DNA from 2 places in the Pseudoduganella sp. RAF19 genome. Region 2 is predicted to be linked to the other one. Evidence: predicted binding sites of a transcription regulator. Region 2 holds the regulator's gene; the other holds the start of a gene.
The links. The regulator sigma-54, encoded in region 2, starts transcription at its own class of promoters, with help from an activator protein. The targets are predictions, from matches to a motif close to TGGCANGNAANCTGCTTT.
Positions count from the first base shown of each region.

Region 1 (4,788 bases), 160 kb from region 2:
GCCTTGGCGATGGCGACGGCCTGGCGCGCTGCGTCGGCAACGGCATCCATGGTCATCACATTGGTGGCGGCGAAGCCGTAGGCGCCGTTGGCGATCACGCGCACACCGACGCCGGAGCTTTCGGTATTGACGATGTTCTCGACGTTCAGGTCACGGGTAGTGATGAACTGATTCAGGTAACGGCCAATGCGCACGTCGCAGTATGTCGCGCCGGCTTTGGTGGCGGAGTTCATTGCGGCGTCGGCCAGCTGCTTCTTGAATTGACGCGCCATCGGGTTGAGCAGCTCTTCGGCTGCGATGGCATTGCCGAAGACGGGCACGATGAGAGCGCTACCTGCGGCGGCGCTGAGTTTCAGGAATGTTCTGCGTTCCACGCTTGCTCCAAATACTAAACCAGACCTAAAAACAGGTGGCAGGCACACCGTGCCTGCCACCAGGTCCTGGCCGTGGGGTTCTAATTAAACTGCGTCGGACAGAGAGGTGAAGTTAAAGTCGCGCACCTTCATGGCCGGAATCAGCAGCGAGAACTGGCTTTCGTCGCCCTGCAGCACTTCCGGACGGCCCACTTCTTCGATGTTGTTCAGCATCGTAACCGGGCTTTCGTTGAAGCGGAAGTTCTTGATCGGGTGTTTGATCTTGCCGTTCTCGATATAGAAAGTACCGTCGCGGGTCAGGCCGGTCAGCAGCACGGTCTGCGGATCGACCATGCGGATGTACCAGGTACGGGTGACCAGCACGCCCTTCTTGGTGCTGGCGATCAGCTCCGCGGTGGACTTGCTGCCGCCTGCCATCACGATATTGCCCGGTGCGCCAACCGCGCGTGCGCCCTGCTTCTTCGCCCAGTATGGCGAGTAGTTCAGGTTGGCGATCTTGCCGTTCTTGATGATGTCCATGCGCTCGCGGGCCAGCATGGTGTTGTTATCCCAAGGGACGACAGCGGTGTCCTTATCCCACGGATCGGCCCACACATTGACCTGCTCGTCGAACAGCTTTTCGCCCAGGCGATTGCCGCCGCCCTTCTTGGACAGGAAGCTGCGGCCTTCGTCCGCGCTGCGCGCATCGAAGCCGTTGAACATATAAGCCAGCAGGTCGGAAGTGGCGGCCGGTTCCAGGATCACGGTGTAGCGGCCTGGTTCCAGCGCCTTGGCGTCCACCGAGCGCATGGCTTTTTCCATTGCCACTTCAGCCGCAGCGCGCGGGTCGAAGTTATGCACGTCGGTTGCATCGCGGCGCACCCAGCCCGAACCGCGGCCGTCTTCGGTACGCACGGTGCAGGTGAAGTCGATGCCGGACGTGGCCTGGTGACCGAATACGCCACGCGAGTTGGCGATAGTTTCAAACGCCGACTGGTCGGTGAAGAAGCCCGCAGCTACCAGCTTGTTCTTGCGGCAGGCTTCGATGCTGTACGCCGCAACCTGCGCGCGATACTCGGGATCGATGGCGTCGGTGTTCTTGCTGAAGGTGTCGGAAGCCTTGAACACCTGTTTGTCCGGAGTCGGCATGAACTCCGGATTTTCCGGCGCCAGGCGGGCCAGGTCTTCAGCGCGGCGCACCACTTTTTCCAGCGACTTGTCGTCGAATTCGTTGATGACGGCCGTGCCCTGCTTCTTGCCGAAGGCGACCTGCACCTGCAGCTGGGTGTTTTCCACCAGGCCGGCAGTCGATACGGCGTTGCGCGCGTAGCGGATATTGCCGGTGCGGGAACCGTTGATGGTCACCGTGCATTCGTCCGCCTTGGAGAAGGACATCACCTTGTCCGCAATGCGCTTGGTCTCTTCCTGATTCAGAATCTTCATCGTTTATGTCCTTTGCGCTCAGCCGATCTTGCGGGCAGTGTTGATCACGTTGATGCCGTTGAAGCGCGTGGTGGACGCGCCGTGCGAAACGATACTGATCTGCGAAGGCTGGCCCTTGCCGTCAAAGAAGGAGCCGCCCATGCGCCAATCGCGCTCGTCGCACATGGCCGAGCAGGCATTCCAGAATTCCTGGGTATTGGACTGATACGCCACGTCTTCCAGCATCTGGCCGATCTTGCCGTCCTTGATTTCGTAGAACAGTTGGCCGCCGAACTGGAAGTTGTAGCGCTGCTGGTCGATGGAGAAGGAACCGTCGCCGACGATGTAAATGCCCTTCTTCACGTCTTTCACCAGCTCGTCCGGCGTGAGCTTCTTCTTGCCCGGCTGCAGCGACACGTTCGGCATGCGCTGGAACTGCACGCTGCTCCACGAATCCGCATACGAGCAGCCATGCGATTCCTTCTCGCCGATGATGTGAGCCTGGTCGCGGGTCGCCTGGTAGTTGACCAGGATGCCGTCCTTGATGATGTCCCAGCGCTTGCACTTGACGCCTTCGTCGTCGTAGCCGACGGCGCCCAGCGAACCCGGCGTGGTCTTGTCGGCCACGATGTTGACCAGGTCGGAGCCGTACTTGAATTTCTTGGTCTGCCACTTGTCCAGCGTCGCGAAGCTGGTACCGGCGTAGTTGGCCTCGTAGCCCAGCACGCGGTCCAGTTCCGTCGGGTGGCCGACGGATTCGTGGATGGTCAGCCACAGGTGTTCCGGCGACAGCACCATATCGTACTTGCCCGGTTCGACCGACTTGGCGGTCAGCTTTTCCTTGGCTTGCTTGCCTGCTGCACGGGCGTCTTCGATCAGGTCATAGGAACCGCGGTACAGCGTGGTCACGCCGCCGGCGGCCTTGAACTTGTCTTCCTTGCGCGCGTCCAGGTACTCGTAGCCCATGCCGACCGGCGTGGACAGGCCGGAGCGGCTGCGGAATTTGCCGGTGGTCTTGTCCACGGCGGTAGCGAAGAACGGCATCCACAGACGGTGCAGGTCCTGGTCGATGTAGGAACCGTCGGTCGATGCGAAGTACTTCTGCTGGTTCACCTGGAACAGCAGCGACTGGATGAAGGACGCGCCGCCTTCCATCGCGGCCTTGTTGCCGGCGATGAGCAGGTCCGCCTTTTCCTTGATCGGCACGGTGCGCCAGTCCTTCTTGAACGGCGTTGCCCAGGACACTTCGCCCACGCCCGGCGTTGGCGCCAGCTGCACGGCTTCGGTCTGCAGCTTGGAGTTGGCCTTGGCGATGGCGACGGCCTGACGCGCGGCGCCTGCCACGCCGTCCGGAGTCATGTCGCTGGTGGCGGCGAAGCCATAAGCGCCGTTGGCGATGACGCGCACACCCACACCTGCCGATTCCGTGTTGGTCACGTTCTCGATGTTCAGGTCACGGGTGGTGATGAATTGATTCAGGTAGCGGCCGATGCGCACGTCGCAATAGGTGGCGCCGGCTTGCGTGGCCGCGCCCATGGCGGTATCGGCCAGCATCTTCTTGAACTTCACTTCCACGGGCTTAATCAGCTCGTCGGCCGCGATGGCGCGTCCGTAAGGCATCAGCATGGCGGCAATCGCGCCACCGCTCATGTTGAGGAATGCACGTCGTTCCATAGTCTCTCCAGGGTTTTTGTTAGGTTCCTGACAGGCTTGCAGGAGTCACATCCTACGCAATTTTTGTGCCATTGTGTGGGTCTGTCTTACGGTTGCAACCACGGGGCCTCGCCTCGCTTATGCTGTCCGGCCAGTGTCCGCTGAGTGTCCGGCCTTGTCCGCATGCTGTCCGCGCGGACACTGGACAGTCCACCAATCTTGCATCATTATTATTTGAGCGAGGCGACCCACGGCGGCGTCGCCCGCCCTCAAGGAGACAAACGCATGAAACGATTCGTTCTCGCCGGCCTGCTGGCCTGCGGCTTCGTGGCCCATTCCGGTGCAGCCCTGGCCGACGATGCACTAAAAGCGGCCGTCGCCAGCCCGGTGCGCACACCCGCCAATATGCAGCGCGATGTGTACCGCCATCCGTATGAAACCCTGAACTTCTTCGGCATCAAGCCGAATATGACGGTGGTTGAGCTGTCGCCGGGCGGCGGCTGGTACACCGAGATCCTCGGTCCTTATCTGCATGACCAGGGCAAGCTGATTGCCGCCGGTTCGACGCCGGATTCGGCCAACGAGAATGTTCGCCGCGGTGCAGCACGATTCCAGGAGTTCCTGAACAAGCATCCGGACGCGCTGGGCAAGGTGCAAATGAGCGCCTTCGAACCGGGCAAGGGCATCTACAAATTCGGCCCTAAAGACAGCGCGGACATGGTGCTCACCTTCCGCAATATCCACAACTGGATCGAGACTGGCGACGACAATATGCAAAAGCTGTTCGCTTCTGTGTACGACGTGCTGAAACCGGGCGGCGTATTCGGCGTGGAAGAACACCGCCGTCCTTCAGCGATGGCGCAGGATGCAAAGGCCGACAGCGGCTATGTGCATGAAGCCTATGTGATCAAGATGGCCGAACGCGCCGGCTTCAAACTGGCCGGCAAGTCCGAGGTCAATGCCAACCCGAAAGACAACGCGGACCACGAAGGCGGCGTATGGGCACTGCCTCCGACCTACACCAATAAAGACAAGGACCGCGCCAAATATGCGGCCATCGGCGAAAGCGACCGCATGACGCTGAAGTTTGTGAAGCCTCAGTAAGTGCGTCTGGTTGCAAGCCTGCTGTTGTGCACCGCCGCCTGCTCTCATGCGGCGGAAATGACAGCAGGTATTCCCGAGCCGGGGCCGCGGCCGCAGTTTAACGAAAGGCCATGTGCCGCACTGCTTTCGTTCAAACCCGAGCCGCAGTCGTCCGGCGACGCGCCGTATGCCGCAACGGTCGAACATTATTTTGAGCAGACTCCGTCCGGCGCGGTACTGTTCAAGGCCATGCGCTCGGAAGCGCTGTGGTGGATAC
Region 1 covers NZ_JBFREF010000006.1:60,085-64,872, reverse strand. Annotated here, with positions in the region: gene AB4Z19_RS17135 (TldD/PmbA family protein) at 1-374, opposite strand, end outside; gene AB4Z19_RS17130 (TldD/PmbA family protein) at 459-1,796, opposite strand; gene AB4Z19_RS17125 (TldD/PmbA family protein) at 1,815-3,449, opposite strand; gene AB4Z19_RS17120 (class I SAM-dependent methyltransferase) at 3,714-4,532, shown strand; gene AB4Z19_RS17115 (hypothetical protein) at 4,590-4,788, shown strand, end outside.
Region 1: a site for sigma-54 is predicted at 3,503-3,520, ahead of AB4Z19_RS17125 (TldD/PmbA family protein). Genes of this name have one in related genera too.

Region 2 (4,788 bases):
AACTTGGAGCAGTTCATCGCGAACAGGCTTTTCACGTTGATGACATTGTTATTCGAAGTGAACACGCGGCGCGTGAACTCGTGATAGGCATCCATCGACGCCGAAGTGACGATCAGCATGAAGTCGAATTCGCCGGCCACCTCATAACAGGACATCACATCCGGCTCCTGCCGCATTTGCGCTTCGAACTGCTGCAGGATGGCGCTGTTCTGGTGGCTCAGCTCCACCGAAACAAACACCGTCAACGGAAGTCCCACCTGCACGCGGTCCACCAGCGCCACATCTTTCAGCAGCACGCCGGATTCTCGCAACTGGGCAACACGGCGCTGGCAGGTCGCCACCGAGGAATGCACGCGCTCTGCAATCTCGCGCAGCGGCGTGGCAGCGTCTTCCTGCAGGATGTTGAGGATCGCGCGGTCGATCCGGTCCAGCTCCCTCATGCGAGGTGACGCAGCGGGTGAGCGTAATCGGGCCAGCACGGCTCGAAGAAGCGCGCCACCATTTCCGGCGTGACCTCGGCCAGCGTTGGCGGATTCCAGCGCGGGGCATTGTCCTTGTCGATCACCAGGGCGCGTACGCCTTCCAGGATTTCGCCATGCTCGAAATTACGTCGTACCAGATTGCGTTCCATGCGCAGGCAATCGGCCACGCCAAGGGTCGTGCCGCGGCGCAGCAATTCGTGGGTGACGCACATCATGATCGGCGAGCGCTGGGCCATCGCGCTCAATGATTTTTGTGCGAACGGATCGGCGTCGCCACGCAGAGAATCCATGATGGCGGTCACGCTGCCGGCCGAGAAATGGCGATCGATGAGCGAACGCTGAGCTTCCAGTTCGCTTTGCCCCGCCAAGGTCTTTAACGGGGCTGCAAAGGCCGCGATGGCCTCCTGCTGAGCCGAACCGTGGGAAGCATCGATCAGCGCGCCCAGGGTGCGCCATTCGGCTTCCGGCACGAAATGATCGGCCAGCCCCAGGTAGAGCGCATCGGCGGCGCCGACGGTCAGGCCGGTCAGGCCCAGCCACATGCCCAGTGCGCCCGGCGCGTGGGACAGGAAATGGCTGCCGCCCACGTCCGGGAACAGCCCGATGTTCACTTCCGGCATGGCCATCCTGGTGCGGCTGGTCACGATGCGCACGCCGCAATCCGGCCCGCCCTGCGCGATGCCCATGCCGCCGCCCATCACCACGCCGTCCATCAGCGAAATGTATGGCTTGGGGTAGAAATGGATTAAATGATTTAGTGCATATTCCTCGGTGAAGAAATCTTCCAGCAGCGCGCTGTCGCCCTGCGGCGTTTTCTGGCCGACATCGTGGAAGAAGCGGATATCGCCACCCGCGCACAGCGCTTTCTCGCTGCTGCTGCGGATCACCACCGCAGCCACGTCTGCGTCCTCGCGCCAGGCCAGCAGCGCCTGAGTAATGGCGCGCACCATGTCGAGGGAAAGGGAGTTCAGAGCCTTGGGGCGGTCGAGGGTGATGAAGCCGGTGCCGTTGCTGACTTGGGTGTGGACGTATTCGCTCATGAACAAGATACTAAATAATTAATATTGTTTATTTTATCGCGCCACAGCCAGCGGCGCGGGGCGCAAAAAAGGGCGCCAGATGCGCCCTTAGTTTGATTGTCCCGCCACTCCTTTACATGACGGTGACAGGTGCTTCGTAAGTGTCCGGGATATGCTTGATCGCTTCGTGGTTGTGATTCTGGACGCGGGCCTTGTACTTCATGACCTGGCGGTCCAGTTTGTCGATCAGCGTATCGATGGCGGCATACAGGTCTTGCGACAGGCTCTCCACATACACAGTCTTACCCGACATACGCAGATTGATCTCCGCTTTTTGACGTTTTTCTTTCTCGGTGAGGTTATCTACAGTCAGGATGACAGCAATATCAATCACTTGATCGAAATGGCGCTTAACCCGCTCCAGCTTGTTCTGCACGTACTCGCGAATCGCTGGGGTCACTTCGACATGATGTCCACTGATGGTGAGATTCATACACACTCCTAAAGATGATGTCGCTTACTAGTTCGTACACGCTGGTGGCGTGCAGCGGAACCGTGCACTACAAAGACTTGCGGAGGCTAACGGGAGGAATTTTCAGAGCTTCGCGATACTTGGCAACAGTACGTCGCGCAATCACCATGCCCTGTTCTCCCAGCATGTCCGCAATCTTACTGTCGGATAAAGGATTTTTAGGGTCTTCAGCTCCTGTCAATTGCACGATCAGCGCACGGATCGCAGTAGAGGAAGCTTCACCCCCGGCTTCGGTTGCGACGTGGCTGCCAAAAAAGTACTTCAACTCAAACATTCCATGCGGGGTGAGCATATATTTTTGAGTTGTTACCCGAGAAATAGTGCTCTCGTGTAGTCCCAGTGTATCAGCTATTTCACGCAACACAAGGGGTCTCATGGCAACTGCACCATGACTGAAAAAGTTCTTCTGCCTTTCAACGATCGCTTGTGCAACGCGCAAAATCGTATCGAAACGCTGGCGCATATTCTTGATCAGCCACTTGGCTTCCTGCAGCTGTGCGCTCATCTGGCTCTCGCCTTTGCCCTGCTTGAGCAGGCTGGCGTACAGCGCATTCACACGCAGGCGCGGCATCACATCATTGTTCAGCATGACGATCCAGCCGTTGCGCCCCTTCTTCACGATCACGTCAGGCACCACGTAGTCTGACACGTCTGACGCAAATTCAGCGCCCGGATGCGGATTGCACTGGCGGATCACGGCCTGCGCTTCACGCAGGTCTTCGTCGTCGCAGTCGAGGGCTTTTTTCAGCTTGTTGAATTCACGCTGGGCGAACCAGGCCAGGTGCTTCTCGACGATGCATAGCGCCATGCGGCGCGTTACCAGCGGGATGTTCGGCAAGCGCTTGATTTGCAGCGCCAGGCACTCGGACGCATTGCGCGCGCCCACGCCAATGGGATCGAAAGTCTGCAGCAGCGCCAGCGACGTACGCAATTCTTCCAGTTCGATTTCCAGCTCTTCCGGCAGACGCGCATGGATTTCTTCCAACGGCTCTTCCAGGTAGCCGTTTTCGTCCAGCGCATCGATGATGATTTCCATCAGCGCGCGGTCGCGCGGTTCCTGCACGGTCACGCGCATCTGCTCCAGCAAATGCTCGCGCAGCGTGCAGCCGCTGGCTTCCAGTTGCGGACGGCCGTCTTCATCATCGGGCGACTTGCTGCTGGAGGAATTGCTCCAGTCGTCAACAGCATCGCCCTCGCCGTTGCCTTCATAGCTCTCGCCGTCGGCCGCAGGTGCTTCCGCGCCCTCGCCGCCTTCGCTGGCAGCCTGGCCGTTTTCTTGCGGCGGCGCTTCGCCATTGCCGCTGCCCTGGCTGATGGCGCCGTCCGCCAGCAGGCGCACGGAATTGTCCAGTGGATCGTCCAGCCGCTCCAGTAATGGGTTATCACTGAGCAGCTGCTCCAACTCCTGGTGCAGCTCAAGCGTCGACAGCTGCAACAGGCGGATCGACTGTTGCAGTTGCGGCGTAAGCGCCAGGTGTTGCGAAGTTCGCAGTTGCAGTGATTGTTTCATGGGCCTTTCTTACATCCGGAAGTGTTCGCCGAGGTAGACGCGGCGCACGGATTCGTCAGCAATAATGTCGTCAGGGCGGCCGGAAGCCAGTACCGAACCCTGGTTGATGATGTAGGCGCGGTCGCAAATGCCGAGCGTCTCACGCACATTGTGGTCGGTAATTAAGACGCCGATGTTGCGCTCCTTCAGAAAACGCACAATCCGTTGGATTTCGATCACGGCAATCGGGTCCACGCCGGCAAAAGGTTCGTCCAGAAGAACGAAGCGTGGGTTAGTGGCAAGAGCCCGTGCAATCTCAACACGGCGGCGCTCACCACCGGACAGCGACAGCGCCTGATTCTCGCGCAGCTTCTCGATTTGCAGATCGGCCAGCAGCGCTTCCAGGCGCTCTTCGATCTGCTCCTTGGCCAGTGGCTTGCCGTTCACCTGCTGGATCTCCAGCACGGCACGGATATTCTCTTCCACGGTCAGCTTACGGAACACCGAAGCTTCCTGCGGCAGGTAGGACAGGCCCAGCGTGGCGCGCTTGTGAATCGGCAGGCTCGATACATCGATGCCACCGATATCGATGGTGCCAGCGTCGGATGCCACCAGTCCCACGATCATATAGAACGACGTCGTCTTGCCGGCACCGTTTGGTCCCAGCAGCCCTACCACTTCACCGCAATCGACCTGCAGCGAAACGTCATGCACCACCTGGCGTTTGCCATAGGTCTTTTGCAGACCTTTGACAACCAGGGTGCTGCTGCAATTGTTCTCCGCCATATTCATTTGACCGCCGGAGTGGTAGCTGGAGTTACCGGCGTTGCAGGCGCTGGTGCGTTGGCTTGCGAAGGCTGGATCACCATCTTCACGCGGCCGCCGCCCTGCTTGCTCTCGCCCGTGGTGGAGTTCTGCACGGAGAAGAATTCCTTGCGGCTGTCGTAGGAAATGAAAGGACCTTCAACTTCATCGGTGGTCTTGGCGCCTTCCAGGCGCGTGACCTTGGCCTTGGAAATCAGGCGCACCAGTTCGGACTTCTGGTCGTATTCGATGCGCTCGGCCTGGCCTTCGACCCACTGGTCGCCGGCGCCATCGCGCTTCTGGCGGAAAGTGGCCAGCGCGTTCGGCGCCGCCCAGAAGGTCACGTACTGATAGCCCTGCGGATCTTCCGTCACCAGCGCGCGGCCTGCCTTCATCAGCAGCGTGCCGCGGGTCAGCACCACGTCGCCGATCAGCGTGCGGGTCTGCTTCACTTCATCCGTG
Region 2 covers NZ_JBFREF010000006.1:218,808-223,595, reverse strand. Annotated here, with positions in the region: gene AB4Z19_RS17875 (Lrp/AsnC family transcriptional regulator) at 1-440, opposite strand, end outside; gene AB4Z19_RS17870 (enoyl-CoA hydratase/isomerase family protein) at 437-1,522, opposite strand; gene hpf (ribosome hibernation-promoting factor, HPF/YfiA family) at 1,635-1,994, opposite strand; gene AB4Z19_RS17860 (RNA polymerase factor sigma-54) at 2,062-3,543, opposite strand; gene lptB (LPS export ABC transporter ATP-binding protein) at 3,553-4,314, opposite strand; gene lptA (lipopolysaccharide transport periplasmic protein LptA) at 4,311-4,788, opposite strand, start outside.